Regions from separate parts of the Streptomyces sp. NPDC101234 genome, predicted to be linked through region 2. Evidence: riboswitches for the same ligand, from Rfam matches in the RefSeq annotation. Region 2 holds a riboswitch; each other region holds the start of a gene.
What was found. Region 2 has a riboswitch for cyclic di-AMP ahead of ACIRR9_RS21070 (peptidoglycan DD-metalloendopeptidase family protein). Riboswitches for the same ligand answer to the same signal wherever they lie in the genome.
Positions count from the first base shown of each region.

Region 1 (7,343 bases), on a different contig from region 2:
CGGGGCCGCGCCACCTCCGCGGCCAGCAGGACGACGTACCAGACCAGGTCCAGGACCAGCAGCGCCACCGTCACCGTGCGCAGGACGCCCTGGTCGTCGTTGTTCCACAGGTAGAGCCGCGCACTGTCGGCGGCCAGCAGCTTCGCCCCGGCCAGCGCGGAGATCGCGAGCGCGCCGCCCGCGATCCACTGGTCGCCGGGCCCCTCGGTGACCTGCCGCCACTCGAACCGGGGCACGGCGAGCCCGTACATCGACAGTCCCAGCCAGAACAGCACCAGCGCCAGGTGCGCGAGCCATGCCGTGGCCAGGGCCGCCGCCAGCACCGCCCCGAGCACGGTGAGCCCCTGCGTGGCCACACAGCCCAGGAACACGGCGCCCGGCATCCTCTCCTTCCAGTGCCGCACGACGAGGACGAGCAACGGCGGCCACAGCACCGCCGACAGCGCCAGCAGGGCCTCGGCCAGGGTCTGCCGGCCGAGCAGCGAGAACCGCGTCCCCAGCACCGTCGTGGCCGCAACGGCGGTGAGCGCGCCCGGTGTCTTCGCCTCGGTCAGCCAGTGGCGGCGGTCGAGTACCAGCTCCGCGACGAAGTCGGCCGCCAGCGCCGCCCACGCCAGGCAGGCCGGCACCAGCATGACCCGGGACAGGGTCTCCGTCCCCGTCTGGTGCAACCCCACCGACACGATGCCGGTGGCCATCACAGCGGCCCCGGCCGCCGGCGGACGCTGCGCCCACCAGGCGCGGAGGGGTGAAATGCCGGACATGATCCCGATGCTAAGGAGCACAGGCCGGGGTGCGGGTGGGGCACGCGCGCGTGCGCACGAAATGCGCGCGGGCGCGGGACGGACGGGTGGGCGTGGGACGGACACGTGGGCGCGGGGCGTCCGGGCGTGGTGGGGCGGAGGCGGGTGTGAGGGAGCGGAGAGGGGCGTAGGGGGAGCGGAGAGGGGGAGGGGGCGCCCGCAGCCCCTTGATCACAGCCCCGGCCGCGGGCATCAGATGTGAATCGCGTACAGGGAATCGTCCTCGCTGCCCACGTACACGCTTCCGCCGGCGACCGTCGGTGTCTGCTGAACGCCCGGCCGGTGTTCATCGCGCAGCGTTGCGGCCGCCCCCGTTCACCGCCTGGTGAGCGGGAGTCCGATGGCCCCGCCGTCGTGCCCGACGATCAGGTCGGGACCCGCGGCGGCCAGACAGGTGAGCGTCACGTCCAGGGCGATGTGCCGCACTGCGCCGGTCTCCGGTTCCCACACCCGCAGCCTGCGCCCCAGTCCGCTGCCGGTGACCAGGACGGAGCGCCCGCCGTGCAGCGTGGTGGCGGCCATGACCGGAACACCGGCGGTGCCCTCCGAGGAGGGCAGGCCGTCACCGACCGGGGCACCGGTCGAGAGGTCCCACAGCCTGACCACGCCGCGGTCGTCTCCGGTGGCCAGCATCGTACGGTCCTGTGTGGGCACTGCTGCCACAGCCGCGACCCGGTGGCCGGCGTCGTTGAGGGCGCGTCCGTTCAACTGCACGGCCGCGCCTCGGTCCCAGGGGTCGTCGACGGCCGGATCCCACACGTGAACGCGGCCCCCGGTGTCCGCGGCCGCGATCAGCGTATGGCCGGCGGAGACCGGGACGGCGGCGATCGACCGGATCGGACTGCCGTAAGGGTTGAGGCGTCCGACGGACTTGCCGGTGACCGGATCCCACAACCGGACCGCGCCTCGGGGAGTGGCCGTGACGAGCAGGGTCCGACCGTCAGGGACGGTCGCGGCACACATCCCGATCACCTCGCCGAGCCGGTTGCCGACCGGTTCGCGGACGGGTTCGCCGAACGGTTCGCCGACCGGCCGGCCGGTGGCCGGATCCCACAGGGTGATCGTCCCTGCCTCGCCTCCGGTCGCCAGGAGGACGCGGCCATCGGGCAGGGGCAGGGCCGTCATCGAGCGGATACGGTCGGGATGTCCCGGCAGCGCGGCATGGACTAGTCGACCGTCTTCCGGATTCCACAGGCACACCGCGGTCCGGTCCCCGGCGTCGGCGCCGGCGACGAGCGTCGGCCGACCGGGGCGGGACACGACCGCCAGTGAGGTGACGCCTCCGACGGAAACGGGCATGGAAACGGGCGCGGAGTCGGAGAACACCGTCAGGTGGCCCCAGGGTGTGCCGTCGGCGGTGAGCAGGGCCCTCCCGTCCTGCCGGAGCCGGGGCGGCGCTTCACCCGGCCGGTCGGCCGCCGCCGACCGCACCGTCGCAGCCGGCTCGTCGGCAGCCGTCCACCCTTCCCACAGGTGGTTCTGCGGGTGCGCGCCGTCCGGGTTCTCCGCCAGACCGTCGGCGATCGCCCAGCTCCGCTCGCAGTCCCAGCAGCGGAAGGATCCGGTGAGCGGCATCAGTCTGCGGGCCCATTCCCTCCCGGCCCGCCCTGGGGTGCCCTTGACCGCGACCAAGCCGGCGACGAGACACAGGACGGCCCGCCCCGGTGTTTCGGGGGGTACCCCGGCCGCCGCGACTTCGCGTGCCACCCGAAGGAAGGGCTCCCATCCCTCTCCCAGCACCTCCTCGCGCAGGGCCGTTGCGACCTCGCCCCATGGGTGTTCCCCGGGACGGACATGGGCAGGATCAGGCAGCTCGGGAGCCTCGGAAGGTGGACGCACGGGGTCCACGAAGAAGTCGGGGATCTCGGTATCGGCCCCGCACCCGGGACACACCAGCAGAAGGTGCCCTTCCCGGGGCGTGAGAGACCACAGCGCCGCTGCGGTGTGATGACCGGCGAAGGCGACACAGCACAGCGCGAGGGAGGCGCAGACCTCGGCGGGAGAGCCGGCGGCGAGGAGGCTCCGTACAGCCGCCTGCTCGGCCAGACGAAGGGCGGCGCCGAACCCCGCCTCGAGATCGGCCGGGACGGGGGGCCGGTCCTCCGCGGTCACGACGCATCCCATGTCCACCCAGAAGTCCACGGTCTGTCCCGGAGGCAAGGCCGCTGCCGCCTCCACGAGATGGGGCAGGGCCGCATAGGTCCCGTTGAAGACGGTTCCGTCATCCATGAGTCCGCCGCTCAGGTGCTTCCAGGTCTGCCTCCAGGCATCGCCGCCGCGTCGGGGTCACCGTGCCGGGCCGACTCCCGGACGACTGCGACCAGTGCCTCGCCTTGTGCCCAGCGGTCGGTGATCGCGTGGGCGAGGGCCTCGGCCGCGTCCGTGTCGCCGCGCCGGGCCAGCTCCCGGACCACCTCGATCAGTGCCCTGGCCCGTGCCCGGCGGTCGGTGATCGTGTGAGCGAGGGCCGCTGCCGCGTCCGTGTCGCCGTGGCGGGCCAGCTCCCCCACGATCTCCGCCTGCCGCCCCACGCGCAGATCGGGGTCGATCCGGTCGGCGAGGGCCATGGCCCGCCCGGCCTGCCCTCGCCGGGCCAGCAGGAGTGTCACGGCCCTCAGCGGCATGTCGTGATCACGGCCGGCGCCGTTCCCGAGCAGCGCCTCGGCCCGGTCGGCCAGGGCCAGGGACACGTCATCGCCGGCGGTTTCCGGGACGGCGTCCAGCACATACGCCATCTCCCCGGCGCCGAGGAAGGATCCGGGTGCCGGCGGGCGGGCGTCGAACCCGGCGACGTCTCCTTCGAGGGCCACGTCATGGTCGGAGGCGTCGGCGAGTGCCCACCCGCACAGCCTGTCCCCGGCGCCGGCGAGGGGTCTGGACGGAGGGCGCAGCAGAGCGTCGAGCCGGTCGAGGTCTCCGCTCAGGGCCTCCCAGGCCAACACCGCCGCCAGGGGCCGGGACCACGCAGCCCGGTCGTGGGATCGGGCGAAGTCCTCCACTACGCAATTCCCCACAGGAGACCCCTCGCGCACCGGGACACGGCCCGGACTCCGCGGACACCGGCACCGAGTGATCCCGGCGCACCTACCACCTATTGTCGGCCGTGCCTTCACCAGCCCTGCACCCCACCCGAGTTGGCGGAGGTGAGGGCTGGGGGAGCGGGCTGCGGGCAGGAACGACGAGAAAAGGCCGGCTCACCCGCGGACGTGCAGATGATCAGGCCGGTCGCACCACGCTGTGGATGATCGACTCGCCTCCGTAGTAGATCGACTCCTCCCGGACGTACGCGCCGGGCTTCGGAGCGTGGATCATCATGCCGTTGCCGATGTAGATGCCGACGTGGCTGATGTCGTCGTAGAAGAAGACCAGGTCGCCGGGCTGGGCGTCGGCGAGGGAGACGGTGGTGCCGGCGTTCACCTGGTCGTAGGTGGTGCGGGGCAGGGAGACGCCCGCGGCTTTCCAGGCGGCCTGGGAGAGGCCGGAGCAGTCGTAGGAGCCGGGGCCGGTCGCTCCCCAGACGTACGGCTTGCCGATCTGCGCGCGGGCGAAGGCGATCGCCTTGGCGGCCTTCGTGGCGTAGGCGGAGTCGGAGGAGGACGAGGAGGACGAGGAGCCGCTGGAGGACGACGTCGAAGACGAGGAGGACGAGCTGTCCTGCTTGGCTGCGGCCGCGGCCGCAGCCTGCTGCTTCGCGAGCTCCGCCGCCTTGCGCGCCGCCTCCTCCTGCTTCTGCTTCTCGATCTCCGCGAGCCGTGCCTTCTCCTGGGCCGTCAGCTGCGACAGCAGCTCCCGCGCGGAGGCCAGCTTCGTCTGGACGGTGGTCTTGGCGGTCTTGAGCTCGTCCTGCGTGTCGGTGAGCGTCTGGAGGCTCTTGGCGGCCTCCTGCCGCTTCTTCATGGTCGCCGACTGCTGTGTGACGTAGTCGTCGACCGCGCCCTTCTGACGCGAGGTCAGCCGGCTCATCAGCTGTGTCTCGTCGAAGTAGTCCTGCGGATTGTCCGCGAGCAGGAAGGTCTCCGTGTCGGGGGTCGTTGCCCCGGTCCGGTACTGGGCCGCGGCGAACGACCCCAGTTCCTCACGTGCCTTGTTCAACCGGTCGGTCCGCTGGGCGACGTCGTCGAGCAGGGTGTCGACCTGCCTGCGCTGCGTACCGGTCTTCTCCTTGGCCGCGTCGTACTTCTCGGTGGCCGACTCCGCCTGCCGGTAGAGGGCGTCGACCTTCTTCTCCACCTCCTCCAGGCTCGGCTTGCCGTCGTCGGAGGGTGTGGCGTTGGCCGTCTGGGAGAGCAGGGCCACGGAGGTGAGGGCGGCGGTGGCCAGGGCGGGGGTGCGTATGCCGGCTACGCGCGTTGCGGAGGGTCGGGACTTTCGGTGCGACGCCAACGGGGGCGACTCCTTCCATGTTCCGCCTACCGAGTTAGCTGTCGGGTTCGGGCGGGTGCTTCGGAAGGGTTGCCCTACGGTCCGTTCCCCGTGGGAAGTCGGGACCGATTCACCCCAAGGTCGGTGTGGGTCCCCGGCTCCGGCGGCGCGGCGGCGCACCGGACTCGGCGGAGGCCGTGCGGCCCGGCGACGTTCGCCGGTGGGTGTCGTACGGCCTGCCCGGCACGCTAGCCAACTCGTGTGGTCCGTGTGAAGGTTGATGTGCGATATGCCCGATACATTTTCGTGACCTGAGTGTTGAGTCTCATGCGATGCGGTTGTTTAGGTGGCGTATGTCACGACTTGTTCGGTTCGGGTGAGCGACTCACTCCTTCGGCGGTCGGGGGTCAGGGCGCCCGTGACCTGCGATCGCTGAATGTGATGGACCGAATCCGTCGGGTGGCCGGGGTGAGTTTTCGGGGTGGCGACCGGTTGTCGGTGGGGCGTCCTAGACTCGGAGAGCGATGAGCAGCCTCTTTGACGACAGCTTCCTGGCGAGCCTCCAGCCCCCGCGCGGCCAGGAGGAGGAACCCCCGCCGCCGCCCGAGGACGAGCACGTACCGGAGCCGATTCCGGACGATCTGTTCGGCGGGCGGTTCGACGTGCCCCCGGACCGGGACGCCTACTACCGCGACGGCGCCGCCCGCCCCGCCCTGGACCCGGCCGCGCTCCTGGAGGGGCTGAACGAGAACCAGCGCGCGGCGGTCGTGCACGCCGGCTCCCCGCTGCTCATCGTGGCCGGTGCCGGCTCCGGCAAGACGCGTGTGCTCACCCACCGCATCGCCCACCTGCTCGGCGAGCGCCATGTCCACCCGGGCCAGATCCTCGCGATCACCTTCACCAACAAGGCCGCGGGCGAGATGAAGGAACGCGTCGAGCAGCTCGTCGGCCCGCGCGCGAACGCGATGTGGGTGATGACCTTCCACAGCGCGTGCGTGCGGATCCTGCGCAGGGAGAGCAAGAAGCTCGGCTTCACCTCCTCCTTCTCGATCTACGACGCGGCCGACTCCAAGCGGCTGATGGCCCTGGTCTGCCGTGACCTGGACCTCGACCCCAAGCGCTTCCCGCCGAAGTCGTTCAGCGCCCAGGTCAGCAACCTGAAGAACGAGCTGGTCGACGAGGAGGACTTCGCCGCGCGCGCGAGCGACGGCTTCGAGAAGACCCTCGCCCAGGCCTACGCCCTCTACCAGTCGCGGCTGCGCGAGGCGAACGCCCTCGACTTCGACGACCTGATCATGACCACGGTCAACCTGCTGCGCGCCTTCCCGGACGTCGCCGAGCACTACCGCCGCCGCTTCCGGCACGTCCTGGTCGACGAGTACCAGGACACCAACCACGCCCAGTACGCGCTGGTGCGCGAGCTCGTCGGCACCTCCGGGCACCCCACCGACGTACCGCCCGCCGAGCACGACCTCCCGCCCGCCGAGCTGTGCGTGGTGGGCGACGCCGACCAGTCGATCTACGCCTTCCGGGGCGCGACGATCCGCAACATCCTCCAGTTCGAGGAGGACTACCCGAACGCGACGACGATCCTCCTGGAGCAGAACTACCGCTCCACGCAGACGATCCTCTCCGCCGCCAACGCGGTCATCGAGCGCAACGAGTCCCGCCGCCCCAAGAACCTGTGGACCAACGCGGGCGCGGGCGCCCGGATCACCGGCTATGTCGCCGACACCGAACACGACGAGGCCCAGTTCGTCGCCGACGAGATAGACCGTCTGACGGACGCGGGTGACGCGAAGGCGGGCGATGTCGCCGTCTTCTACCGGACCAACGCCCAGTCCCGTGTCTTCGAGGAGATCTTCATCCGCGTCGGCCTGCCCTACAAGGTCGTCGGCGGTGTCCGCTTCTACGAGCGCAAGGAGGTCCGGGACGTCCTGGCCTACCTCCGGGTCCTCGCCAACCCGGAGGACTCCGTCCCGCTGCGCCGCATCCTCAACGTCCCCAAGCGCGGTATCGGCGACCGCGCGGAGGCGATGATCGACGCCCTCTCCCAGCGCGAGAAGATCAGCTTCCCGCAGGCGCTCAAGCGCGTCGACGAGGCGTACGGCATGGCCGCGCGGTCGACGAACGCGGTCAAGCGGTTCAACACGCTGATGGACGATCTCCGTACGATCG
Region 1 is NZ_JBIWOA010000001.1:112,143-119,485, forward strand. It holds gene ACIRR9_RS00560 (tellurite resistance/C4-dicarboxylate transporter family protein) at 1-764, opposite strand, end outside; gene ACIRR9_RS00565 (PQQ-binding-like beta-propeller repeat protein) at 996-1,100, opposite strand; gene ACIRR9_RS00570 (WD40 repeat domain-containing protein) at 1,119-3,032, opposite strand; gene ACIRR9_RS00575 (hypothetical protein) at 3,044-3,802, opposite strand; gene ACIRR9_RS00580 (NlpC/P60 family protein) at 4,020-5,186, opposite strand; cyclic di-AMP (ydaO/yuaA leader) riboswitch at 5,195-5,366, opposite strand; gene pcrA (DNA helicase PcrA) at 5,690-7,343, shown strand, end outside.
Region 1: it holds a riboswitch for cyclic di-AMP, as region 2 does, so the genes downstream of both, ACIRR9_RS00580 (NlpC/P60 family protein) here and ACIRR9_RS21070 (peptidoglycan DD-metalloendopeptidase family protein) in region 2, are expected to answer to the same signal.

Region 2 (7,343 bases):
CGGCCGGGTACGGCACCCGGGCGCCGGCGGGCAGCCGGATCTCGGCGATCTCCGCGGGGAAGCGCGGGCCGGTGATCTGGCGGCGCCGGTAGCCGGTGCCGGGGTCGCGCCACTCGGCCGCGTCGGCGCCGCGCCGTACCCCCACCGGTGTCTCGGTCTCCTCGGGCACACCTTCGGCGAGGGCGAGCAGCGAGGCGACGCTGAGCTGGAAGGCGGCGGAGAGCTTGCCGAGGACGACGGCGGTCGGGCTGCTCTCGCCGCGCTCGATCCGGCTGATCATCGCTGGGGAGACACCGGAGGCGTCCGCGAGCTGGGCCAGGGTCCAGCGGCGACGCTCCCGTTCGGTGCGGACACGGGCCGCGATCCGTGCCACCAGGGGGTCCACCGGAGGATCTACTATGTTGGACATGAATCCAATATACGAGAGAAGCGACGTGGTGACGGTCCGCCCGGCCCGCCCCGGTGACGCGGAGGCGGTCCGCGCGATCCGCAACCACGCGATCGAGCACTCGACGGCCCTGTGGACCGAGACCCCGCAGTCCCCCGCCGAGGGAGCGGTCTGGTTCGCCGCGCACCTCGAACGGGGCTCTGCGCTGGTGGCCGAAGTGGCGGGCGAGGTGGCCGGGTTCGCGGCCTACGGCCCGTGGCGGGAGCTGACCGGTTACCGGCACACGGTGGAGGATTCGGTCTACGTCCGCGAGGGCCGGCAGGGACTGGGTATCGGCTCGGCGCTCCTCGCTGCCCTCGTCGCCTCGGCGCGTGAGGCGGGACACCATGTCGTGATCGCGGGTATCGAGGCGGAGAACACCGCGTCCGTCCGGCTGCACGAGCGGTTCGGTTTCGAACAGGTCGGCACGGTCCGGGAGGTGGGCACCAAGTTCGGCCGCTGGCTGGACCTGACGCTCATGCGGCTGCCGCTGGGCCGGGACGGCGACGCGGGCGGTACGACGACCGATTAGGGTGACCGCGTGGCGAGAGTGCGGTTGAGTGTGGCCGAGCGGCGCGAGGAACTGCTGCGGGCCGCCATCGAGCAGATCGAGACGCGGGGCGTGGCGGCGGTACGGATCGCCGATGTCGCGTCCGCCCTCGGCGTGAGCAACGCGCTGGTGCTGTACCACTTCTCGACGAAGGAGAAGCTGGTCGCCGCAGCCTTCGCCCGTGCCGCCGAGGACGACCTGACGCATCTGCGCAAGCTGCTGGGCCGCCGTACGTCGGCGTCGCGCCGGCTGCGGGCGGCGGTGCGCTGGTACGCGCCGACCGGGCAGGCCAAGGGCTGGCGGCTGTGGATCGAGGGCTGGGCGGTGGCGCTGCGCGAGCCCGCGCTGCGGGACGTCACCAAGGACCTGGACCAGCAGTGGAAGGCGGCGATCGCCGAGGTCATCGCCGAGGGGGTGGCCGCCGGCGAGTTCCGGTGCCCCGACCCGGCGGCCGCGGCCCTGCGGCTCACCGCGCTGCTCGACGGGCTGGCCGTCCAGCTCACGTCCTACCCGGGCTCCGTACCGCGCTCCCGGGCACAGGAGTGGGTGGACGAGGCGCTGGCACGCGAACTGGGGCTGCCCGAGGAGCAGTAAGGGGCGGCCCGCATGGAGGCCGCCCCCTACCCGCCTCAAGCCACGGCGGCGATCCGCATCTTGATGTCGTCCGGGGAGAGCGCCCCCTTGGCCGTCACATGGTCGCCCGACGACTCGCCGCGCAGCCGCCGCCCGATCCACGGGACCAGGTACTCGCGGGCCCAGTGCACATCGTCGCGGCGGACCTCCAGGGTGCCGCGGGGCGGCAGCGCCGGCCACGGCTGGTCCGGGTCGGCCGGTACCTCGACGCCGAGCACCTGACCGGCGCGCAGCGCCACGCGCGTGTGCCCCTCGGGAGAGAGGTGCAGCCGGTCGTCGTCCCAGGCCCGCCGGTCCTGCACGGTCTTCAGGGACCACAGGTCCAGGACCGGACAGCCGTACCGGTCGGCGATGGCCCGGACATGTCCGTTGTACGTGGCGATCTTGCCGCGCATGTGCTTGAGGACGGGCACGTCCCGGGTGTCGAATCCGGTGGTCACCATGACCGTGCCGACGGCCTCGGTCAGTCGGACCACGGCCCGCTCGAACCGCTCGGCCACCTCGTCCGGGTCGGTCCCGGGGCGGATGATGTCGTTGCCGCCCGCGCAGAAGGAGACCAGGTCGGGGGCGAGTTCCAGGGCCTGCGGCACCTGGTCCGCCACGATCTGGTCGAGCAGCTTCCCGCGCACGGCCAGGTTGGAGTACTCGAAGTCGCCCTCGGGCCGCCGGTCCGACAGCAGTACCGCGAACCGGTCGGCCCAGCCGACGAACGCCCCGTCGGGGCCTGGGTCGCCGACGCCCTCGCTGAAGCTGTCCCCCAGCGCCACGTACGACCCGATCACTGATGCATTGTCACTCTTCGAATCGTCTGCCACATCGGACCATGATTCACCTTCGGCTGTGACCTACGCGACCGTAATAAGGGGTTGACGATCGGTGAGATAAGACACTTTCAAATACTCTGCCAAGCCTGGAATAAGGCTCTGATCACCGGCGTTGACGGTTTGATCGCCGGACTCGGAAGTCGCTGATCCGAAAGTGGCTCCAGGTGGTCCGGAACGCGAAGTGCCCGCCCGTATAAGGCTCCGGGTCGGCGTAGTCGAACACCAGCCGGCCGTTGTTCCACCACCGTACGGCCCGGCCGTCGGAGACGATCCGGACGCGGTTGGGCCGGTTCGCGACGAGCAGGGGCTCGGTGTAGTCGTAGATCAGCGGCCGGACGCCGGGCTCGCCGACGTAGCGGCGCAGCCGGGTGGTGGTGTTGTAGTTGGCGCCGAAGCCGACGTAGTAGGTCTTCAGGTAGTCGTAGTCGGCGAGCGCGCCGGTGCGCGAGGGGGCGAACAGGTCGTCCGGGGAGCGCACATCGGTGGCGTTCCAGAAGTTGTTGAGGTCGGAGACGCGGTCGTCGGCGCCGCCGGCCGACACCGGGGTCGCGGTGTACTCCAGGACGTACGACCCTTCGAGCCGGCGCCGGAACCAGACGGTCGCGCCCGCGGGCACGTCGACCTCCAGGATCCCGCGGGCCGCGGTGACCGTGCCGCCCTGCTCCAACTCCACGAACCACTGGCCGAGGCCGTGGCGGAAGTCGTCGGCGGCGATCAGGCCGTGGTGCGGGGCGGCGGCGGTCGCGGGTGCGGCGGGAGCGAGGGCCGCGAGGGCGGTTCCGGCGGCCAGGACTCCGAAGGCTCGGCGGGTGGTCGTCATACGGCGGGTTCCTTCCGGGGCGGCACGGCGAGGGAGTGATAGAAAGCGCTTGCAGCCATGGAGGCCACTGTGCTGCCTCACCGCCCTCGCTGTCGATGCCCCGGACACACCCGCCACAGGAAAGCAACGCACCGAAGGCCGGACCCGGGGATCGGGGGTCCGGCCTTCGGAGTGTGTGTCGGGCCAGGAGCGGCGCCGGCGTCAGCCGACGGCGAGGCCCTTCGCGCGGAGGTAGGCGACCGGGTCCACGTCCGAGCCGTAGTCGGGGGTGGTCCGGATCTCGAAGTGGAGGTGCGGGCCGGTCACGTTGCCGGTGGCACCGGAGAGGCCGATCTGCTGGCCCGCGGTCACGGTCTGGCCGACCGAGACGGAGAGCGCGGAGAGGTGGCCGTACTGCGCGTAGTAGCCGTCGGCGAGCCTGATGACGACCTGGTTGCCGTAGGCGCCGCCCCAGCCGGCCGTGACGACCGTGCCCGTGCCGACGGCCTTGACCGGGGTGCCGCTCGGGACGACGAAGTCGACGCCCGTGTGGTAGCCGCTGGACCACATACTGCCGGCGACGTGGTAGCCGGTGCCGAGGGTGCCGCCGGAGACCGGAAGGGCGAAGCCGGCGGCGGTCGTGGTGGCCGAGGAGGACGACGAAGCGGCGCCGGACGACTGCGAGTCGGACCGTTCCCCGGAGCGGGAGTCCGAGGTCGAGGTGTCCGGCGTCACGGTGTGGCGGTCGCCGAGCGTGAGCTCGAGGCCGGGGTGGATCAGCGAGGGGTTGTCGCCGACGGCCTGCCGGTTGTCGGCGTAGAGCCGGTGCCAGCCGCCGCTGACGTGCTGCTCGCGGGCGATCTTCGCCAGCCAGTCGCCGGAGACCACGGTGTAGCTGCGGTGCCCGGAATACGCGGCGGCGGACTTCTTCACAGCCGCCCTCTTCACGGCCGTCTTCTCGACGGTCGGAATCGACTGCGCGGCCTTTTCGGACACGGACTGCACAGTGGCCGCGTGGGCGCCGGTGGCCCCCATGAGCGGCAGGGCCAGCGCTGCGCCACCGGTACCGGCGACGGCTATGGAGCGGGTGAAACGCTGGCTCTTGGGGCGGCGGTGCTTACCCTTCGCGGGCATGGCGCATTCCTCTCCGACGCCTGCGAGGTGAGCTGTCGGGTTCGGGCTGGAGCTGCCCGGCCACGCGAAAAAGACGTGACTACACCCCTAGCCGTCCCGGGAACCGGAACAGGCGGTCTTACCTGGTGGGTCCCCCGCTCCTGCCGGGCACGGGTGAGTGTGTGGGGACTCCGGACGGCGGCAGGATTCGGCGTTCCGTCCGGATGTGCGGCGAACGTAAGCGAGCAGGACGCGCGTGGACAAGGGACCGGTTCCCGCTGTCGGAGTTCCACTTGATCCGCTACGGGAATTCCCGGTCACCCTCCGTGAATTCCGTCCGCGCGCGTTTTTCGATTCCCCTGAAAAGCTCGCGAATTACGTGGACATGACGCGCGACGGACGGTCACGAATATGACGCTCCTCACGCACGTCACACCACGTCCCCTTATTTCAGGCCGAGTTATGGCGAAGGTGCTAATTCAGACATAAGAGTCAGATGCGGCGTAGCTGGATTACCGTCGCATCCAGGTCACCCTTCAGGCCGACCCGCAGCCCGTGGTGCAACAGCACGGCACCTCGGTACACTTCGCCGGTTTCGCGGCATTCGTACGATGCCGTCGGGTCCAGTCCCTGCAGCCGCAACGCCGGCACCGGCTCGCCGTAGCTCTGCGCCTGGAGCCAGGCGAGGACGACGGTCTCGTCGCCGAGCGTGTACTGCACGGCGCTGAGCCCGCCGGTCGGCGGCCGCAGCCGGAACTGGTCGCCGCGCTGCACCAGGGGCCGGATCTCCTTGTAGAGCTCCACCCAGCGGCCGGCCTCGGCGAGCTCCTCCTCGGTCCACTGCGAGAGGTCGCCACCGACGCCGAGCGCACCCGCCATGGAGCTGACGAAGCGGAAACGCAGCGAGCTGACCCGGCCGTTGAGCTGGTGGTTCGGGCTGTCGGTGACCCAGGCGGACATCACCCGGGCAGGGTGGATCTGGCTGAAGCCGTGCTGGATGGCGAGCCGGTCCAGCGGGTCGGTGTTGTCGGAGGTCCACACCTCGTCGGTACGGGTCATGATGCCGAGGTCGATCCGGCCGCCACCGCCGGAGCAGGACTCGATGGCGACGTTCGGGTGGGCCGCGCGGATCCGGTCGAGCAGGGCGTACAGCCCTCGCACATGGTCGACCCAGAGGCGCTGCGGGTAGGGCTCGCCGGGCCAGCCCGCGTCGGTGAAGCAGCGGTTGAAGTCCCACTTGACGTAGTCGATGGGGGCGTTGGACAGCAGGGTGTCGAGCTGCTGCCAGAGGTACTCCTGGACGTCCTCGCGGGCGAGGTTGAGCACAAGCTGATTACGGAGTTCCGTCCGCTTCCGCCCCTCCTGGTACTGGACCCAGTCGGGGTGCGCGCGGTACAGGTCGCTGTCCGCGTTGACCATCTCGGGCTCGACCCAGATGCCGAACTGCATGCCGAGGGCGTGCACATAGTCGGCCAGGGGCTTGAGGCCCTTCGGGAAGCGGTCCGGGTTGGGGGTCCAGTCGCCGAGGCCCGCGCGGTCGCTGGTGCGGGCGCCGAACCAGCCGTCGTCGACCACGAAGAGCTCGACACCGATGGCGGCGGCCCGCCGGGCGAGGGTGGCCTGCTGCTCCTCGGAGATGTCGAAGGTGGTGGCCTCCCAGGAGTTGAACAGCACCGGCCGGTCCTGGTCGGCGTCCGGGATGATGTACGCACGCTGGTAGGCGTGCCAGGCACGGCTGGCCCCGCCGAAGCCGCCGTCGCTCCACAGGCCCGCGAAGACGGGGCTGGTGTACGACTCCCCCTCGGCCAGCATCAGCAGGCCGGAGTCGTCGTAGCCGGCGCCGCCGGTGATCTGCACGCGCGCGTCCGGCAGCTGGGCTACGGCGATCCGCCAGGAGCCCGACCAGCCGAGGGCGCAGCCCCAGACCTCGCCGCGCTCCTCGGTGGCGTCCGTGTCGAGGGCGACCCAGGGCAGGTGCTGGTGGCTGGTGTGGCCGCGGCGGCTGCCGATGACCTTCTCGCCGTACGTGAGCGGGGCCTGGGTGAGCCGGGACTCGGCGGCCCAGCGGCCGTGCAGCTGCGAGAGCCGCCAGCCCTCGCGGTCGGGCAGCGTCCAGGCGGCCGGGTCGGCACGCAGCAGCTCCACGCGCGCGTGCCCCTCGTTGCCGACGGTCACCCAGCGTTCGACCACGTCGTCGCGCATCCGGTAGTGCAGGGTGATGAGGATCCCGTCGTCACGGAAGCGCAGCCGGAGCTCGTCGCCCTGGGTCTCGTACGACTCGAAGGTCCACTCGGTGCCGCGGCGCTCCTCGGTGCGCAGGGACAGCGCGGGACGGACGAACCGGGGACCGCCCTCGACGGGGTACTCCTCACGGCCGTCGAGCGGGGACTCGAAGGGCCAGTAGCCGGGCAGCGGGTGCACGGCGAGGGCCTCGGCGTCGGCGAGCTGAATTCTTGGGCCCCAGTGCAGATGGAGCAGTTCCCCGGCCTCCGTGAGGTGCAGCGCGTAGCTGCTGCCGGGGCCCGACAGGAGCCAGGTACGTCCGTTTTCGGCGATGTCCACCATCGAGAAACCTCACACAAGGGCCAACAGATCCGCTCAAGCACCAACATCATCAAGTGCCGCGGCCTCTGAGGCAACGCCTGTGGACAACTCATTGCCCGTGGAAACCGATGTCGTATGGTCGAGCCAGTGCCCGTCGACGAGCAGCGCCGACGGGGCCGGCCGGGAGGAGCCCCCCGTGACGCAGCAGGTCCCGTCGACCGAGCCCGAGCTGGCCGGTGTGCGCAACTTCCGTGACGTGGGCGGCCTGCCGACGGCGGACGGGCGGCGGGTGCGGCCGGGCGTGCTGTTCCGCAGCGGGCATCTCGCGCACGCGACGGAGCAGGACGCGGAGTTCCTCGCCTCCCTCGGCCTGCACACGATCTTCGACTTCCGCAACGCGGCCGACCACAAGCTGGAGGGCCCGGATGTCGAGCTCCCCGGCGTGCGGAACGT
Region 2 is NZ_JBIWOA010000011.1:43,193-50,535, forward strand. It holds gene ACIRR9_RS21045 (XRE family transcriptional regulator) at 1-409, opposite strand, end outside; gene ACIRR9_RS21050 (GNAT family N-acetyltransferase) at 408-959, shown strand; gene ACIRR9_RS21055 (TetR/AcrR family transcriptional regulator) at 969-1,571, shown strand; gene ACIRR9_RS21060 (SGNH/GDSL hydrolase family protein) at 1,607-2,392, opposite strand; gene ACIRR9_RS21065 (DUF6250 domain-containing protein) at 2,538-3,254, opposite strand; gene ACIRR9_RS21070 (peptidoglycan DD-metalloendopeptidase family protein) at 3,456-4,367, opposite strand; cyclic di-AMP (ydaO/yuaA leader) riboswitch at 4,372-4,533, opposite strand; gene ACIRR9_RS21075 (alpha-galactosidase) at 4,839-6,911, opposite strand; gene ACIRR9_RS21080 (tyrosine-protein phosphatase) at 7,087-7,343, shown strand, end outside.

Region 3 (7,343 bases), on a different contig from region 2:
AGGTTCGGCGCGGTCGCCGTCTCCGGGAGCTGCGGCAGGTCGACCACATTGATCCGGAGCAGCCGGCCCGTCGAGGTCACCGCGCCGATCTCGCCGCGCGCGGTCGCCGGGACCGCAGAGACGATCACGTCGTGCTTGGCGCGCCGTCCGTCGGCGTCCTCCGGGAACGGCTCGCCGTTCGTCGTGCGCGCCAGCAGGCCCGTCGAGGACAGCAGCACCCGGCACGGGTCGTCGGCCACCTGGAGCGGCACCACGGCCGCCGCCGCACCCGACGCCTCCAGCAGGACCGTACGCCGCTCGGTGCCGAACTTCTTGGCCACCGCGGCCAGTTCGGCCGAGACCAGCTTGCGCAGCTCCGCGTCCGACTCCAGGATCCGGGTCAGCTCGGCGATCTCCGCGGTCAGCTTCTCCTTCTCCGCCTCCAGCTCGATTCGGTCGTACTTGGTGAGGCGACGCAGCGGCGTGTCGAGGATGTACTGGGTCTGGATCTCCGACAGCGAGAAGCGCTCCATCAGGCGCTGCTTGGCCTCGGCGCTGTTCTCGCTGGAGCGGATCAGCCGGATGACCTCGTCGATGTCGACCAGGGCGGTCAGCAGACCCTCGACCAGGTGGAGACGGTCGCGGCGCTTGGTGCGGCGGAACTCGCTGCGCCGGCGGACCACCTCGAAGCGGTGGTCGAGGTAGACCTCGAGGAGTTCCTTGAGGCCCAGGGTGAGCGGCTGGCCGTCCACCAGGGCCACGTTGTTGATGCCGAAGGACTCCTCCATCGGCGTCAGCTTGTAGAGCTGCTCCAGGACCGCCTCCGGCACGAAGCCGTTCTTGATCTCGACGACCAGACGCAGCCCGTGCTCGCGGTCGGTGAGGTCCTTGACGTCGGCGATGCCCTGCAGCTTCTTGGCGTTGACCAGGTCCTTGATCTTGGCGATGACCTTCTCGGGGCCGACCGTGAACGGCAGTTCGGTGATGACCAGGCCCTTGCGGCGGGCCGTCACCGTCTCCACCTCCACCGTCGCCCGGATCTTGAAGGTGCCGCGGCCCGTCTCGTAGGCGTCCCGCACGCCCTCCAGGCCGACGATCCGGCCGCCGGTGGGCAGGTCGGGGCCCGGGACGTGCTTCATCAGCGTCTCAAGGTCCGCGTTCGGGTAGCGGATCAGGTGCCGGGCCGCCGAGATCACCTCGCCGAGGTTGTGCGGCGGCATGTTGGTCGCCATGCCGACGGCGATCCCCGACGAGCCGTTGACCAGCAGGTTCGGGAACGCGGCGGGCAGCGCCACCGGCTCCTGCTCCTGGCCGTCGTAGTTGGGCGCGAAGTCGACCGTGTCCTCGTCGATCGACTCGGTCATCAGGCTGGTCGCCTCGGCCATCCGGCACTCGGTGTACCGCATGGCGGCCGGCGGGTCGTCGTTGCCCAGCGAACCGAAGTTGCCGTGGCCGTCGACCAGCGGGACCCGCATCGAGAACGGCTGGGCCATGCGCACCAGCGCGTCGTAGATCGACGCGTCGCCGTGCGGGTGCAGCTTGCCCATCACCTCGCCGACCACACGCGCGCACTTCACATAGCCGCGCTCGGGGCGCAGCCCCATCTCGTTCATCTGGTAGACGATCCGCCGGTGCACCGGCTTGAGACCGTCGCGGGCGTCCGGCAGGGCGCGCGAGTAGATGACCGAGTACGCGTACTCGAGGTAGGAGCCGCGCATCTCGTCCACGACGTCGATATCGAGGATTCTCTCCTCGAACGAGTCGTCGGGCGGCGGGGTCTTCGTGCTGCGGCGGGCCATCGCTGCCGGCTCCTTGCTCATGCGTGAACGGATCTGACGCGGACCATTGTGGACCGCGGTACTGACAACCCGGGCCAGGACCCGGTCTCCGCGGCCCGCCCCGGTGCCTCGGAGGCGTTCGGAAGCGGGTGGGACGCAGGCTACGCGATCCGCTCTGGGCGTACGTCGTGCGGGAACTTCGCCGGGTCCCCGCACGCTTGCATACAGTGGCAGGACCGGCAGAAAAAGCCGGTTCTAGACCGCTTCCGCGAGCGAAGGGACGTACATGCCCATGGGTCACACGACCACGGCCGAGGCAGGCTCCGGAGGCCTGACAGCGACCGAGCACCGCTTGGCCAACGGTCTGCGGGTGGTGCTCTCCGAGGACCACCTGACCCCGGTCGCGGCGGTCTGCCTCTGGTACGACGTCGGCTCCCGGCACGAAGTCAAGGGCCGTACCGGTCTGGCTCACCTTTTCGAGCACCTGATGTTCCAGGGCTCCGCCCAGGTGAAGGGCAACGGCCACTTCGAGCTCGTCCAGGGCGCGGGCGGCTCGCTCAACGGCACCACGAGCTTCGAGCGCACCAACTACTTCGAGACCATGCCCGCCCACCAGCTGGAGCTCGCCCTCTGGCTGGAGGCCGACCGGATGGGCTCCCTGCTCGCCGCCCTGGACGACGAGTCGATGGAGAACCAGCGGGACGTCGTCAAGAACGAGCGCCGCCAGCGCTACGACAACGTGCCCTACGGCACGGCGTTCGAGAAGCTGACCGCCCTCGCCTACCCGGAGGGCCACCCCTACCACCACACGCCGATCGGCTCGATGGCCGACCTGGACGCGGCCACCCTGGAGGACGCCCGCGCGTTCTTCCGCACGTACTACGCGCCCAACAACGCCGTCCTGTCGGTCGTCGGCGACATCGACCCGCAGCAGACGCTCGCCTGGATCGAGAAGTACTTCGGCTCCATCCCGGCGCACGACGGCAAGCCCGCCCCGCGCGACGGCTCCCTGCCCGAGATCATGGGCGAGCAGCTGCGCGAGGTCGTCGTCGAGGAGGTCCCCGCGCGGGCGCTGATGGCCGCCTACCGGCTCCCGGAGGACGGCACGCGCGTGTCCGACGCGGCCGACCTGGCCCTCACCGTCCTCGGCGGCGGTGAGTCCTCCCGCCTCTACAACCGCCTGGTACGGCGCGACCGTACGGCCGTCGCGGCCGGCTTCGGCCTGCTGCGGCTCGCCGGGGCGCCCTCCCTGGGCTGGCTGGACGTGAAGACCTCCGGTGACGTCGAGGTGCCGGTCATCGAGGCCGCCATCGACGAGGAGCTCGCCCGGTTCGCCGAGGAGGGCCCCACGCCCGAGGAGATGGAGCGAGCCCAGGCCCAGTTGGAGCGCGAGTGGCTGGACCGGCTCGGCACCGTCTCGGGCCGCGCGGACGAACTGTGCCGGTTCGCCGTCCTGTTCGGCGACCCGCAGCTCGCCCTGAACGCCGTCCAGCGCGTCCTCCAGGTCACCCGCGAGGAGGTCCAGGAGGTCGCCAAGGCCCGTCTGCGGCCCGACAACCGCGCGGTGCTCGTCTACGAGCCGCTGTCCGCGGAGTCCGCGGAGCACACCCAGGAGGCGGGGCGCGGCGAGGACCCGGAGCAGGAAGCGACCGTAGAGGCCGGCAACGATAACGAGGAGACGGCCAAGTGACCGAGCTCGCCAGCATGGACTTCCATCCGCAGCCCCAGCCGGGCGAGGCCAGGCCCTGGGCCTTCCCGGCCCCCGAGCGCGGCACCCTGGACAACGGCCTGACGGTGCTGCGCTGCCACCGCCCCGGCCAGCAGGTCGTCGCCGTCGAGGTGCTTCTCGACGCGCCCCTGGACGCCGAACCGGCGGGCCTGGACGGCGTTGCCACCATCATGGCGCGCGCGTTCTCGGAGGGCACCGACAGGCACTCCGCCGAGGAGTTCGCCGCCGAGCTGGAGCGGGCCGGCGCCACGCTCGACGCGCACGCCGACCACCCCGGCGTCCGCATCAGCCTGGAGGTCCCGGCCTCCCGCCTCGCCAAGGGCCTCGGGCTGCTGTCCGACGCCCTCAGGGCGCCCGCGTTCGCCGACAGCGAGGTCGAGCGGCTGGTGCGCAACCGCCTCGACGAGATCCCGCACGAGCTGGCCAACCCCAGCCGCCGGGCCGCCAAGGAGCTCTACAAGGAGTTGTTCCCGGCGACCGTGCGGATGTCCCGTCCGCGTCAGGGCACCGAGGACACGGTCGAGAAGATCGACGCGGCCGCCGTCCGCGCGTTCTACGACCGGCATGTCCGCCCCGGCACCGCCACCGCGGTCGTCGTCGGCGATCTGACCGGTATCGACCTGGACGAGCTGCTCGGCGAGACCCTGGGCGCCTGGCACGGCTCCACCGCCCAGCCCCGGCCGGTTCCCTCGATCAGCGCCGACGACACCGGCCGTGTCGTCATCGTGGACCGCCCCGGCGCCGTCCAGACGCAGCTGCTCATCGGCCGCGTCGGCTCCGACCGGCACGACCGCGTCTGGCCCGCCCAGGTGCTCGGCACCTACTGCCTCGGCGGCACCCTCACCTCCCGCCTGGACCGCGTCCTGCGCGAGGAGAAGGGCTACACCTACGGCGTCCGCTCCTTCGGGCAGGTCCTGCGCTCCGCCCCCGACGGCAGCGGCGCCTCGATGCTGGCCATCAGCGGCTCCGTGGACACCCCGAACACCGGCCCCGCCCTCCAGGACCTGTGGACGGTGCTGCGCAAGCTCGCCGCCGAGGGCCTCACGGACGCCGAGCGCGATGTCGCCGTGCAGAACCTCGTCGGTGTGGCGCCGCTCAAGTACGAGACGGCGGCGGCCGTCGCCGGCACCCTGGCCGACCAGGTCGAGCAGTACCTGCCGGACGACTTCCAGGCCACGCTGTACCGCCAACTCGCGGGCACCGGCACGGTGGAGGCCACCGCGGCGGTCGTGAACGCCTTCCCGGTGGACCGGCTGGTGACCGTGCTCGTCGGTGACGCGGCACAGATCAAGGAGCCCGTCGAGGCGCTCGGGATCGGCGAAGTCACCGTCGTCGCGGCGGAGTAGTTCCACGCAGTTCCACGCAGTTCCACGCAGTTCCACGCGTAGCTCCACATAGCTCCACGCGCGCGTGCGGAGCCCTGGTGGCCGTCGGCCACCAGGGCTCTCGTATGTCCGAATTGGGGCGGAGGTTGCCTGTCTGCCCTGTGGGATGCGCTACAAAAACCGCGATTCGTTTGGGTATTGAAAGCACGCCCTCATAGGTTCTTCCGGGCTGTCCGTCAGGCACTGCGCCGCGCCCGCGGCACCGGACAGTCATCGCCGAGTCCCCGTACGGCGCGAGCCAGGGGAGCCGGGGACCCATGCAGTCCCTGGGGTGAATCGGGCGCCCGCGCGTGTCGCGAGGGGGCCCGTAGGAGACCTTCCTGCTCCGAACCCGTCAGCTAACCCGGTAGGCGAGAGGGAAGGAAAGGACCAGCCTCTACATGGCGTTCATGTGCGCCTCCGGGAAGCACCGTCGTCCCGGCCGGGTGAAGCGCACCACCGCGCAGGCCGCCGGTATCGCGGCCCTCACCACCACCGGTGTCATCGGCACCGTCTCGGCCGCTCCGGCGCTCGCCGCCGAGAACTCCGTCGAGCAGACCGGCCTCACCCCGGTCATCACGGTCAGCGACTCGGTCGCCGACCAGATCGACGCCCAGGCCGCCACGCAGCAGGCCGCCGCCGAACGCAAGGCGGCCGAGGAGGCCGCCCGCAAGCAGGCCGCGGCAGAGGCCAAGAAGGAGCGCGAGGCCAAGGTGCGCGCCGCCCGCGAGGCCGAGCGCAAGCTCCTGAACGCCTTCGTCGCGCCGATCTCCGACTCGTACGTCTCCACCGGCTACAAGACCGGCGGCTCCCTGTGGTCCTCCGGCACCCACACCGGAATCGACTTCCACGCGGCCAGCGGCACGGTCGTGCACGCGGTCGGCACCGGCACGGTCGTCTCCACGGGCTGGGGCGGGGCGTACGGCAACCAGATCGTCATCAAGATGGCCGACGGCATGTACACGCAGTACGGACACCTGTCGTCCATCGGCGTCTCGGTGGGCCAGAAGGTCACCCCGGGCCAGCAGATCGGCCTCTCCGGCTCGACCGGCAACACGACCGGACCGCACCTCCACTTCGAGGCCCGCACGACCCCGGAGTACGGCTCCGACGTCGACCCGGTCGCCTACCTCCGCAAGCACGGCGTGAACGTGTGACGCGGATGATGTGAGCACCGCGAGATCCTTCGAAGCCCCGGCCCCGAGCCGGGGCTTTCGCCGTTTTCGTGCCCCCGGTGTCCAAAATATATCCCTGGATTCCGGCCCGCCGTCGGAAATTCCCGCTCATTGCAATAGAGTCACCGAACGGGCGCCACTCGGCGGCGTTTCACGGGGATTAAGGCGGAGGTCGGACATGCGTATTCCGGCGCACTCGGTATGCACTGCGATCCGGGACGACATCGTCGCGGGTGTCTACGAGCGCGGCAGCCGGCTCACCGAGGAACTCCTGGCCCGCCGCTACGGCGTCTCGCGCGTCCCCGTCCGCGAGGCCCTGCGCACCCTGGAGGCCGAGGGCTTCGTGGTGACGCGCCGGCACGCGGGCGCGTGCGTCGCCGAACCGACCGAGCAGGAGGCCGCCGACCTGCTGGAGATGCGCCTGCTCCTGGAGCCGCTCGGCGCCTCCCGGGCGGCCCAGCGCCGCACCGAGGCCCACCTCAAGGTGCTGCGCGGACTCGTCCGGCTGGGCCAGGAGCGGGCCAGGCGGGGCAACAGCGAGGACCTGCGCTCGCTGGGCGGCTGGTTCCACGAGACGCTCGCCCAGGCCTCCGGCAGCCAGGCCCTGACCTCGACACTCACCCAGCTGCGGCACAAGATCGCCTGGATGTACACCGTCGACGCGCCCGCCGACCCCGTGGACTCCTGGGCCGAGCACGGCGCCATCGTGGACGCGGTGACACGTGGCGACGGAGAGCGTGCACGGGCGGTCACCGCACTGCACACCGAGCGCTCGACGGCTGCGCACCGGCTGCGTTTCGCCGGCGGCGCGGACCGGGCGAACGGTGTGAGGACTTCGCAACACCCCGTAAACATGTCGGGCCTGCGGCATTAACACGCGCACCGTATACAAAGAGGTGTTATTCGGTGGAGCCGTATTTCCGCTGCCCTTATTCATGCGTGCCGGGAATTCCCGGTGGCATGTCATTCGCGTGCCCGCTGCAAATGTTCGGCGCGGTGCAAAAGACCTGCCGTGTGCGAGCGGGCATCGACGCCGGGTAAAGCCGGGAGACGGAAACGGCGAGGCCGCGCCGCCCTCGAACGGGGTGGCGCGGCCTCGGTCGTGAGGTGCGGGCGCTATGGCGCTCAGACGGTCTCGGGGAGCTCCTCGAGACCCTCGGCGACCAGCTTGGCGAGGCGGTCGAGGGCGGCGTCCGCGCCCTCGGCCTCGGAGGCGAGGACGATCTCCTCGCCGCCCTGGGCGCCCAGGCCCAGGACAGCCAGCATGGAGGCCGCGTTGACGGGGTTGCCGTCGGCCTTGGCGATCGTCACCGGGATA
Region 3 is NZ_JBIWOA010000022.1:116,366-123,708, reverse strand. It holds gene ACIRR9_RS34365 (DNA topoisomerase (ATP-hydrolyzing) subunit A) at 1-1,778, opposite strand, end outside; gene ACIRR9_RS34360 (M16 family metallopeptidase) at 2,044-3,447, shown strand; gene ACIRR9_RS34355 (M16 family metallopeptidase) at 3,444-4,832, shown strand; cyclic di-AMP (ydaO/yuaA leader) riboswitch at 5,076-5,239, shown strand; gene ACIRR9_RS34350 (M23 family metallopeptidase) at 5,252-6,007, shown strand; gene ACIRR9_RS34345 (GntR family transcriptional regulator) at 6,204-6,899, shown strand; gene ACIRR9_RS34340 (HPr family phosphocarrier protein) at 7,151-7,343, opposite strand, start outside.
Region 3: it holds a riboswitch for cyclic di-AMP, as region 2 does, so the genes downstream of both, ACIRR9_RS34350 (M23 family metallopeptidase) here and ACIRR9_RS21070 (peptidoglycan DD-metalloendopeptidase family protein) in region 2, are expected to answer to the same signal.

Region 4 (7,343 bases), on a different contig from region 2:
CCCTGGGCGTCGCCGCCGACATCGTCGCCCTCGGCGCCGACCTCGACTGGCGCCGCCTCCTGGAGCATCTGCACGACGTACGGGGCGTACGGCGCCTGATGGTCGAGGGCGGCGGCACCGTCCACACCCAGCTCCTCCAGCAGGGCCTCGCCGACGAGGTCCAGCTGGTGCTGGCCCCGCTGTTCGTGGGCGACCCGAAGGCGCCGCGCCTGTTCGGTCCCGGCGGCTACCAGGCCGGGCGGCTGCGGCTCCTGGAGAGCCGCCGTATCGAGGACGTCGTCCTCATGCGCTACGAGCCCACGGCCCCCGGCGAGGGCGCGCCGGCCTTTGCCGCCGACCGCCACTGGCTGCGGCTCGCCTGTGAGCTGGCGGCCGAGTGCCCGCCGTCCCGGACGGCGTTCAGCGTCGGCGCGGTGGTGGTCGCGGCCGACGGCACGGAACTGGCCCGCGGCCACTCCCGGGAGGCCGGCGACCCCGTGGTCCACGCGGAGGAGGCGGCCCTGGCCAAGATCGACCCGGCCGACCCCCGCCTGCCCACGGCCACGGTCTACACCAGCCTCGAACCCTGCACCCACCGCTCCTCCCGCCCGCACCCCTGCGCCGAGCTGATCCTCAGGGCGGGGGTACGCCGGGTGGTGACGGCGTGGCGCGAGCCCGACACGTTCGTGGCGGCCGCCGACGGGACGGGGATGCTGAGGGACCGCGGGGTGGCGGTGGTGGTGCTCGGGGAGTACGAGGAACTGGCGAAGGCGCCGAACGCGCACCTCGTGTGACGAGGGCCCCTCGTAACCCGTGTGACTTCCCCTCTTCCGATGGCGTATGCTGGTTTCACCGACGCGGGGTGGAGCAGCTCGGTAGCTCGCTGGGCTCATAACCCAGAGGTCGCAGGTTCAAATCCTGTCCCCGCTACTGAAGGCCAGGGCCGGAATCCGAATTCTAGGATTCCGGCCCTGAGTCGTATCCCGTCCGCGCTGATGGGCGCAGCCTCGCCGCCGTCACACTCGGTGTCCGGACGACCGCCCTCCGCGTAACATCTGAGACACCATCAAAACGCGTGTGACTCCTGGTGTGAACAGGAGGTCCGGTCAACTCGCCCGTTTTTCGCCTGTCGTGGCAGGTAAGTCCATGCTGTGGAAGCTTAATGATCAAGGCGAACAGCTTGGAATCTGACGGCTGGGTCTATTAACGTTCGATAACGCAGCGCGGTCGTCCCAGCCGTCACCCGCGACGGCTCCGTGCGCACGCGCCGAATCCCGTGAGGGAACCGGGGAACCACCACCTTGGGGTGAATCGCGAGGCTACCGCCGGGTACAAAACGGCCGGTATACGCGCGTAGGAGACCTTCTGCTCCGAACCCGTCAGCTAACCCGGTAGGCGGCGGAAGGAAAGGAGTGCGCCCGCGTGGCGTCCAACCCACCTGCCCCGACAGCTCCGTTCGTGCCCAGCCAGCGGCAACCCGACACCTTCGGCTACGGCAGCTACCGCACCGACGAGGGCCCCTGGGAGGAGTGGAACCCCACCGAGGACTCCCTCGACCCGGTACGCGGCCGGCACCGGGTCGCCAAGCAGCGCGGCGGCGGGCTCGCCCGCAGCTCCACGGTTCTCGGCGTCGGTGTCATCGCCGCCGTCGGCGCGGGCGGCATGGCCAGCGCCAACACCGGCAAGCCGCCGGTCTCCATCTCCATGCCCGACCTGTCCTCCGTCGACTCCCTGTTCGGCGGGAACGGCGGCCACCAGGCCACCCAGACCGCGCTGAGCAGTGTCACCACGACGACCGCCACCGACGCGGACTCCTCCTCGTCCGACGCCGGCGAGGCGCTGCGCAACCGGATCATCGCCCAGGCCGAGCGGCAGCAGAACCAGCTCGACACCAAGGCCGTCGCCGCCGCCGACAAGGCGATCTCCGCCGCGGAGGCCAAGGCGGAGAAGGCGGCCGCGGCCAAGGCCGCCGACTCCAAGGAGAAGGCGCAGGCCACCGAGAAGCAGAAGGCCGAGCAGGCCCGGCTCGCCGCGCTGGCCAAGCAGTACACGCTGCCGGTCGTCTCGTACACGATCACCGGCACCTTCGGCCAGGCCGGCTCCATGTGGTCCTCCGGCTACCACACCGGCCTCGACTTCGCGGCCCCCACCGGCACGCTGATCAAGGCCGTCCACAGCGGTACGGTCACCGAGGCGGGCTGGGCCGGCTCCTACGGCTACCGCACGATCCTGACCCTGGACGACGGCACCGAGCTGTGGTTCTGCCACCAGTCCTCGATCGGCGTCTCGGTCGGCCAGAAGGTCTCCACCGGCGATGTCATCGGCCGCGTGGGCGCCACCGGCAACGTCACCGGACCGCACCTCCACCTGGAGGTCCACCCCGGCGGCCAGGCCACCGCCATCGACCCGATGACCTGGCTGCGCGGCAAGGGCCTCAACCCCTGACGGACACTTCCTGATCTCCGGCGGTCCTGACGACAACCCCCCCGACGTCAGGGCTGCCGGTCAGGCGTGTCGGGCCTGCTCCTGCCAGCTGCCTGCTCTCCGGCTGCCCTCCGCTTTTACGAGAACTTCGTATAGCCCCGGCATGGTGTGCCAGGTCACCGATGTTGAACTGAAGCATGACTGCTTCTTCCGCTTCCGCTTCCTTCCGTAAGCTCGGCGCCTCCGACCTGGAGGTCTTCCCGCTCGCCCTCGGCGGCAACGTCTTCGGCTGGACGGCCGACGAGGCCACCTCCTTCGCCGTCCTGGACGCCTACGCGGCCGCGGGCGGCAACTTCGTCGACACCGCCGACGCCTACACGGCCTGGATCGAGGGCAACAAGGGCGGCGAGTCCGAGACGATCATCGGCAAGTGGGTCAAGGCGCGCGGCAACCGCGACGACGTCGTCATCGCGACGAAGGTCAGCCAGCACCCCGACTACCTCGGTCTGTCGGCCGCCAACATCAAGGCCGCCGCCGACGCGTCCCTGCGCCGCCTCGACACCGACCACATCGACCTCTACTACACGCATTTCGACAACCCCGAGGTCCCGGTCGAGGAGATCATCGGCGCGCTCGACGAACTGGTGAGGGCGGGCAAGGTCCGGCACATCGCCGCGTCCAACATCACGCCGGAGCGCCTCCAGGAGTCCCTGGAGTTCTCCGACCGCGAGGGCCTCGCCCGGTACGTCGCGCTGCAGCCCCACTACAACCTGGTCTCCCGGGACACCTACGAGGGCCCCCTCCAGGACCTGGCCTCCCGCACCGGCCTCGCGGCGGTCCCGTACTTCTCCCTGGCCGCCGGCTTCCTCACGGGCAAGTACCGCCCCGGCACGACCGTCGACAGCCAGCGAGCGGGCCGCGCCGCCCAGTACCTGGAGTCCGAGCGCGGCCAGAAGGTCCTGACGGCCCTGGACGAGGTCGCCGAGACCCACAGCGCCCCGATCCCCACGGTCGCCCTGGCCTGGCTGGCGGCCCAGCCCACGATCACCGCCCCGATCGCCTCGGCCCGCACGGTGGAACAGCTCCCGCCCCTGCTGGCAGTCGCAGACCTCCACCTGACAGAGGAAGACCTGAAAAAGCTGACGACCGCATCGGCATGAGCTGACGGGTGGCGGTGGCGGTGGCTTCGGCATGAGCTGACGGGAGGCGGTGACGGTCGCTTCGGGGCGACGTCGGAGGGGTGTGGCACTGCTCTCCCCTCCGCCTCACGCCTCCTCTTCCGCCGCAACGGCGCGCACTCGCAACGGTGCGTTTCGGCGGTGCCGGGCGATCGTGGTCCTGGCGGAGAGCTTCGGCGGCGTCGGGCTGATGGCGGTGGCCTGGCGCCGTGGTCGGACTTCCGGGGCTGCTGCCTTCGCCGTTCACCCTCTACGCCCCGCACCCTCTCTTCCGCCGCAACGGCGCTCGGCCGTAACGGCGCATTCCGGCGGTGCCGATCGGCCGTGGCCCTGACCGCTACGTCTGGTACGGGTTGTACGTCGGATACGGTGCCGCCGTTCCGTACCATCCCGGCGCCCCGTAGACCGGCGCCGGGTATCCGCCGTGCCCCGGCCACCCGGCCGGCGCGGCCGTTCGGGCCGCGTACTCCAGTGCCGGTCGCGTGATCTCCCGTCGGCTCCACAGCTCCGTCAGGAGCTCCCGCTCGCGCACCACGAAGTCGGCCCCCGCCCGCCCCCGCTGCCCGCGCCGCCGCAGCAGTGCGAGCGTCGTCGCGTACCCCTCGTACTCGGCGACGGCCTTTCCCGCCGCCTTGCCGAAGTGGTACGCGGCGTACTCCCGGGCCATCTGTCGTGCCCGCATCGAGCCGAGGACGAACGGCTCGGCCACCCCGATCCACCCCGCGTAGACGTACGCCGGCAGCTCTTCCCGCACGGTCCGCAGTTCCCGCTGCCGTGTCCAGACCGCCAGCCAGGTCAGCAGCCCGAACACCGGCACCATGAACATGCCGTACACGGCGAAGAACCCGAACTGCCCGAAGGTCGACGAGCCGTTCCAGAACGCGTGCATGCTCATGGCGCACAGCAGCCCGGCGATCGGCAGCAGCACGCGCCGCGTCCGCTGCCGTTCCCCGGAGAGCGCGGCGATGCCGAAGCCGATGCCGGTGAAGACCGTGAACAGGGGGTGCGCGAAGGGCGACATGACGATGCGCACGAAGAACGTCGCGGCGGTGACGGAGGCGATCCCGCTGTCACCGGTCAGCTGGTCGGTCCCGAAGGCCGTACCGAGGTAGAGGATGTTCTCGGTGAACGCGAACCCGGTGGCGGTGAGCCCGGCTATCACCACCCCGTCGACGATCCCGGTGAAGTCCCGGCGGCGGAAGAGGAAGACCAGCAGCACGGCGGCGGCCTTCGCCGACTCCTCGACGATCGGCGCTATCACGGTCGCCCCGAGCGTGTCCGCACTGCTCGGATCCGCGGTCGCGGTCGCTATCCAGCGCGTGGCGAAGCTGTTGGCGACGATGGCTATCAGCGCGGCCGCGCAGGCGCCCCAGGCGAAGGCGAAGAGCACGTTGCGCCAGGGACCCGGCTGGACCCGGTCGAGCCACCGGAACGCGGCCACGAGCAGCGGCACGGGCAGTACGGCGAGCCCCAGCCCGACGAGGAAGCCCTCCGTGCCCGTCTGCTCCCGCACCAGCGCCAGGATGACCAGGCCGGAGAGGGCGAGCAGTGTGCTCAGCGCCCCGTACCGCACCCAGCGCCGCTGCCACCAGCGGGGATGCCGCAGACCATCGGCGGCGTCCGGGGCATAGGGCGGATACGTCGGATATGACGGCTGCGACGGGTACGGCGGCGGGTAGCTGGCCACGGCATCGACCCTAACGAGGTGACTCCAGTCGGTGCTGCGGACTCTGCCGCACCCGATGCTGTACGCGACGGAAGAGCAGATCGTTCACCACATGTCCCTTGTCCAGTCCCTGGCCCTCGAAACGGGTCAGCGGCCGGTGCCCGGGACGTGGCGCGAAACCGCCGTCGGCCTGTGTGTTCTCGAACTCGGGGTGCGCGGTGAGCACTTCGAGCATCTGCTCGGCGTACGGCTCCCAGTCCGTCGCACAGTGCACGACCGCCCCCGGCTTCAGCCGGGTCGCGGCGAGGTCGAGGAACTCGGGCTGGATCAGCCGCCGCTTGTGGTGCCGCTTCTTCGGCCAGGGGTCGGGGAAGTACACGCGCAGCCCGTCGAGGGAGTCGGGGCCGAGCATCTCCCGCAGCAGGATGATCGCGTCGCCGTTCCCGACCCGGACGTTGGACAGCCCCTGCTGGTCGGCGAGGTTGAGCAGATTGCCCTGCCCGGGGGTGTGCACGTCCACGGCGAGGATGTTGGTGTCCGGGTCCCCGGCGGCCATCTGCGCGGTCGCCTCGCCCATTCCGAACCCGATCTCCAGCACCACCGGGTTGCCGTTCCCGAACAGCTCGCCGAGGTCGATGGTCCGCTGTCCGTCGATGTCCAGCCCCCACTTGGGCCACAGCCGCTGCAGCGCGTCGGCCTGCCCGGCGGTCACCCGGCTGCGGCGCGGCTGGAAGCTGCGGATCCGCCGCTCGAAGTGCGAGCCGGCCGGATCGGCCTGGGGCCCGTCCGGGAACCGGGGCTCGCCCTTGGCCCGGGTGTGCCGGACGGACACGCCGGGGATGTGGTGGGAGCCCGCGCCGGGGACGGCCTCGGCGGGCTGAGGGGCTTCGGGGGCATTGAGCGAGTCAGACACAGTGCAGTCGATTTTACGGCCCGTACACGGCTCGGAGGGGCCTCGGGGCAGCCTCGTGCTTCGGGGGAGCACACGGGTCACACCGAACCCAGCATGTCCAGCGCCCTCCGTGCCACCTCCCGCCCGATCGGCAGGGAGGCCGTGGCCGCCGGTGAGGGCGCGTTCAGCACATGCACCGCGCGCGGGCCCTCCTTGATCAGGAAGTCGTCGACGAGTGTCCCGTCCCGCAGCACGGCCTGCGCCCGCACCCCGGCGGCCGCCTTCACCAGGTCCGCCTCCTCCGCCACGGGCAGCAGCCGCCGCACGGCCGTCGTGAACGCCCGCTTCGACACCGACCGCAGTAGCTCCCCGCCCCCGTACCGCCAGTGCCGCCGCGCCAGCGCCCACGCCCCCGGCCAGGCCAGCGTCCCGGCGATCTCCCGCGGCCGTACGACACCCCACCCGTACCCCTCCCGGGCCAGTGCCGGCACCGCGTTGGGCCCGATGTGCACGCCCCCGTCGATCCCGCGCGTGAGATGCACCCCGAGGAACGGGAACGCCGGATCCGGCACCGGATACACCAGCCCCCGCACCAGCTCCGGGCGCGCCAGCTCGTAGTACTCGCCCCGGAACGGCACGATCCGCATCCCCGGCTCGTCCCCGGTCAGCCGGGCGACCTCGTCGCAGTACAGCCCGGCACAGTTCACCAGCACACGCGCGCGTACGACGTCCCCGCGCGAGGTGAGCACGGCCACGCCCCGCTCCGGCCGCCGGTCCACCCGGACGACCTGCGCGCCGTACCGGAGCTCCGCCCCCGAGGCGGCCCCGAGCTGCCGGGCGACGCCCACGAAGTCGGCCACCCCGGTCGTCCCGACGTGTATGGCGGCGAGCCCCCGCACCTCGGGCTCGTACTCCCCGATCTGCGCGGACCCCAGCTCCCGCACCGGTATCCCGTTCTCCCGGCCGCGCTGTACGAGCGCGTGCAGCCGGGGCAGCTCGGCCCGCTCGGTGGCGACGATCAGCTTGCCGGTGACAGCGTGCGCGATGCCGTACTCCGCACAGAACTTGACCATCTCGGCGGCACCCTTGACGGCGTACCGGGCCTTCAGCGACCCGGGCCGGTAGTAGATCCCGCTGTGGATGACCCCGCTGTTCCGCCCGGTCTGGTGTCGGGCGGGCCCGCCCTCCTTCTCCAGCACGGTGA
Region 4 is NZ_JBIWOA010000055.1:17,257-24,599, reverse strand. It holds gene ACIRR9_RS51165 (dihydrofolate reductase family protein) at 1-773, shown strand, start outside; tRNA gene ACIRR9_RS51160 (tRNA-Met) at 836-909, shown strand; cyclic di-AMP (ydaO/yuaA leader) riboswitch at 1,235-1,394, shown strand; gene ACIRR9_RS51155 (M23 family metallopeptidase) at 1,402-2,424, shown strand; gene ACIRR9_RS51150 (aldo/keto reductase) at 2,601-3,563, shown strand; gene ACIRR9_RS51145 (PrsW family intramembrane metalloprotease) at 3,919-5,268, opposite strand; gene trmB (tRNA (guanosine(46)-N7)-methyltransferase TrmB) at 5,279-6,160, opposite strand; gene lhgO (L-2-hydroxyglutarate oxidase) at 6,238-7,343, opposite strand, start outside.
Region 4: it holds a riboswitch for cyclic di-AMP, as region 2 does, so the genes downstream of both, ACIRR9_RS51155 (M23 family metallopeptidase) here and ACIRR9_RS21070 (peptidoglycan DD-metalloendopeptidase family protein) in region 2, are expected to answer to the same signal.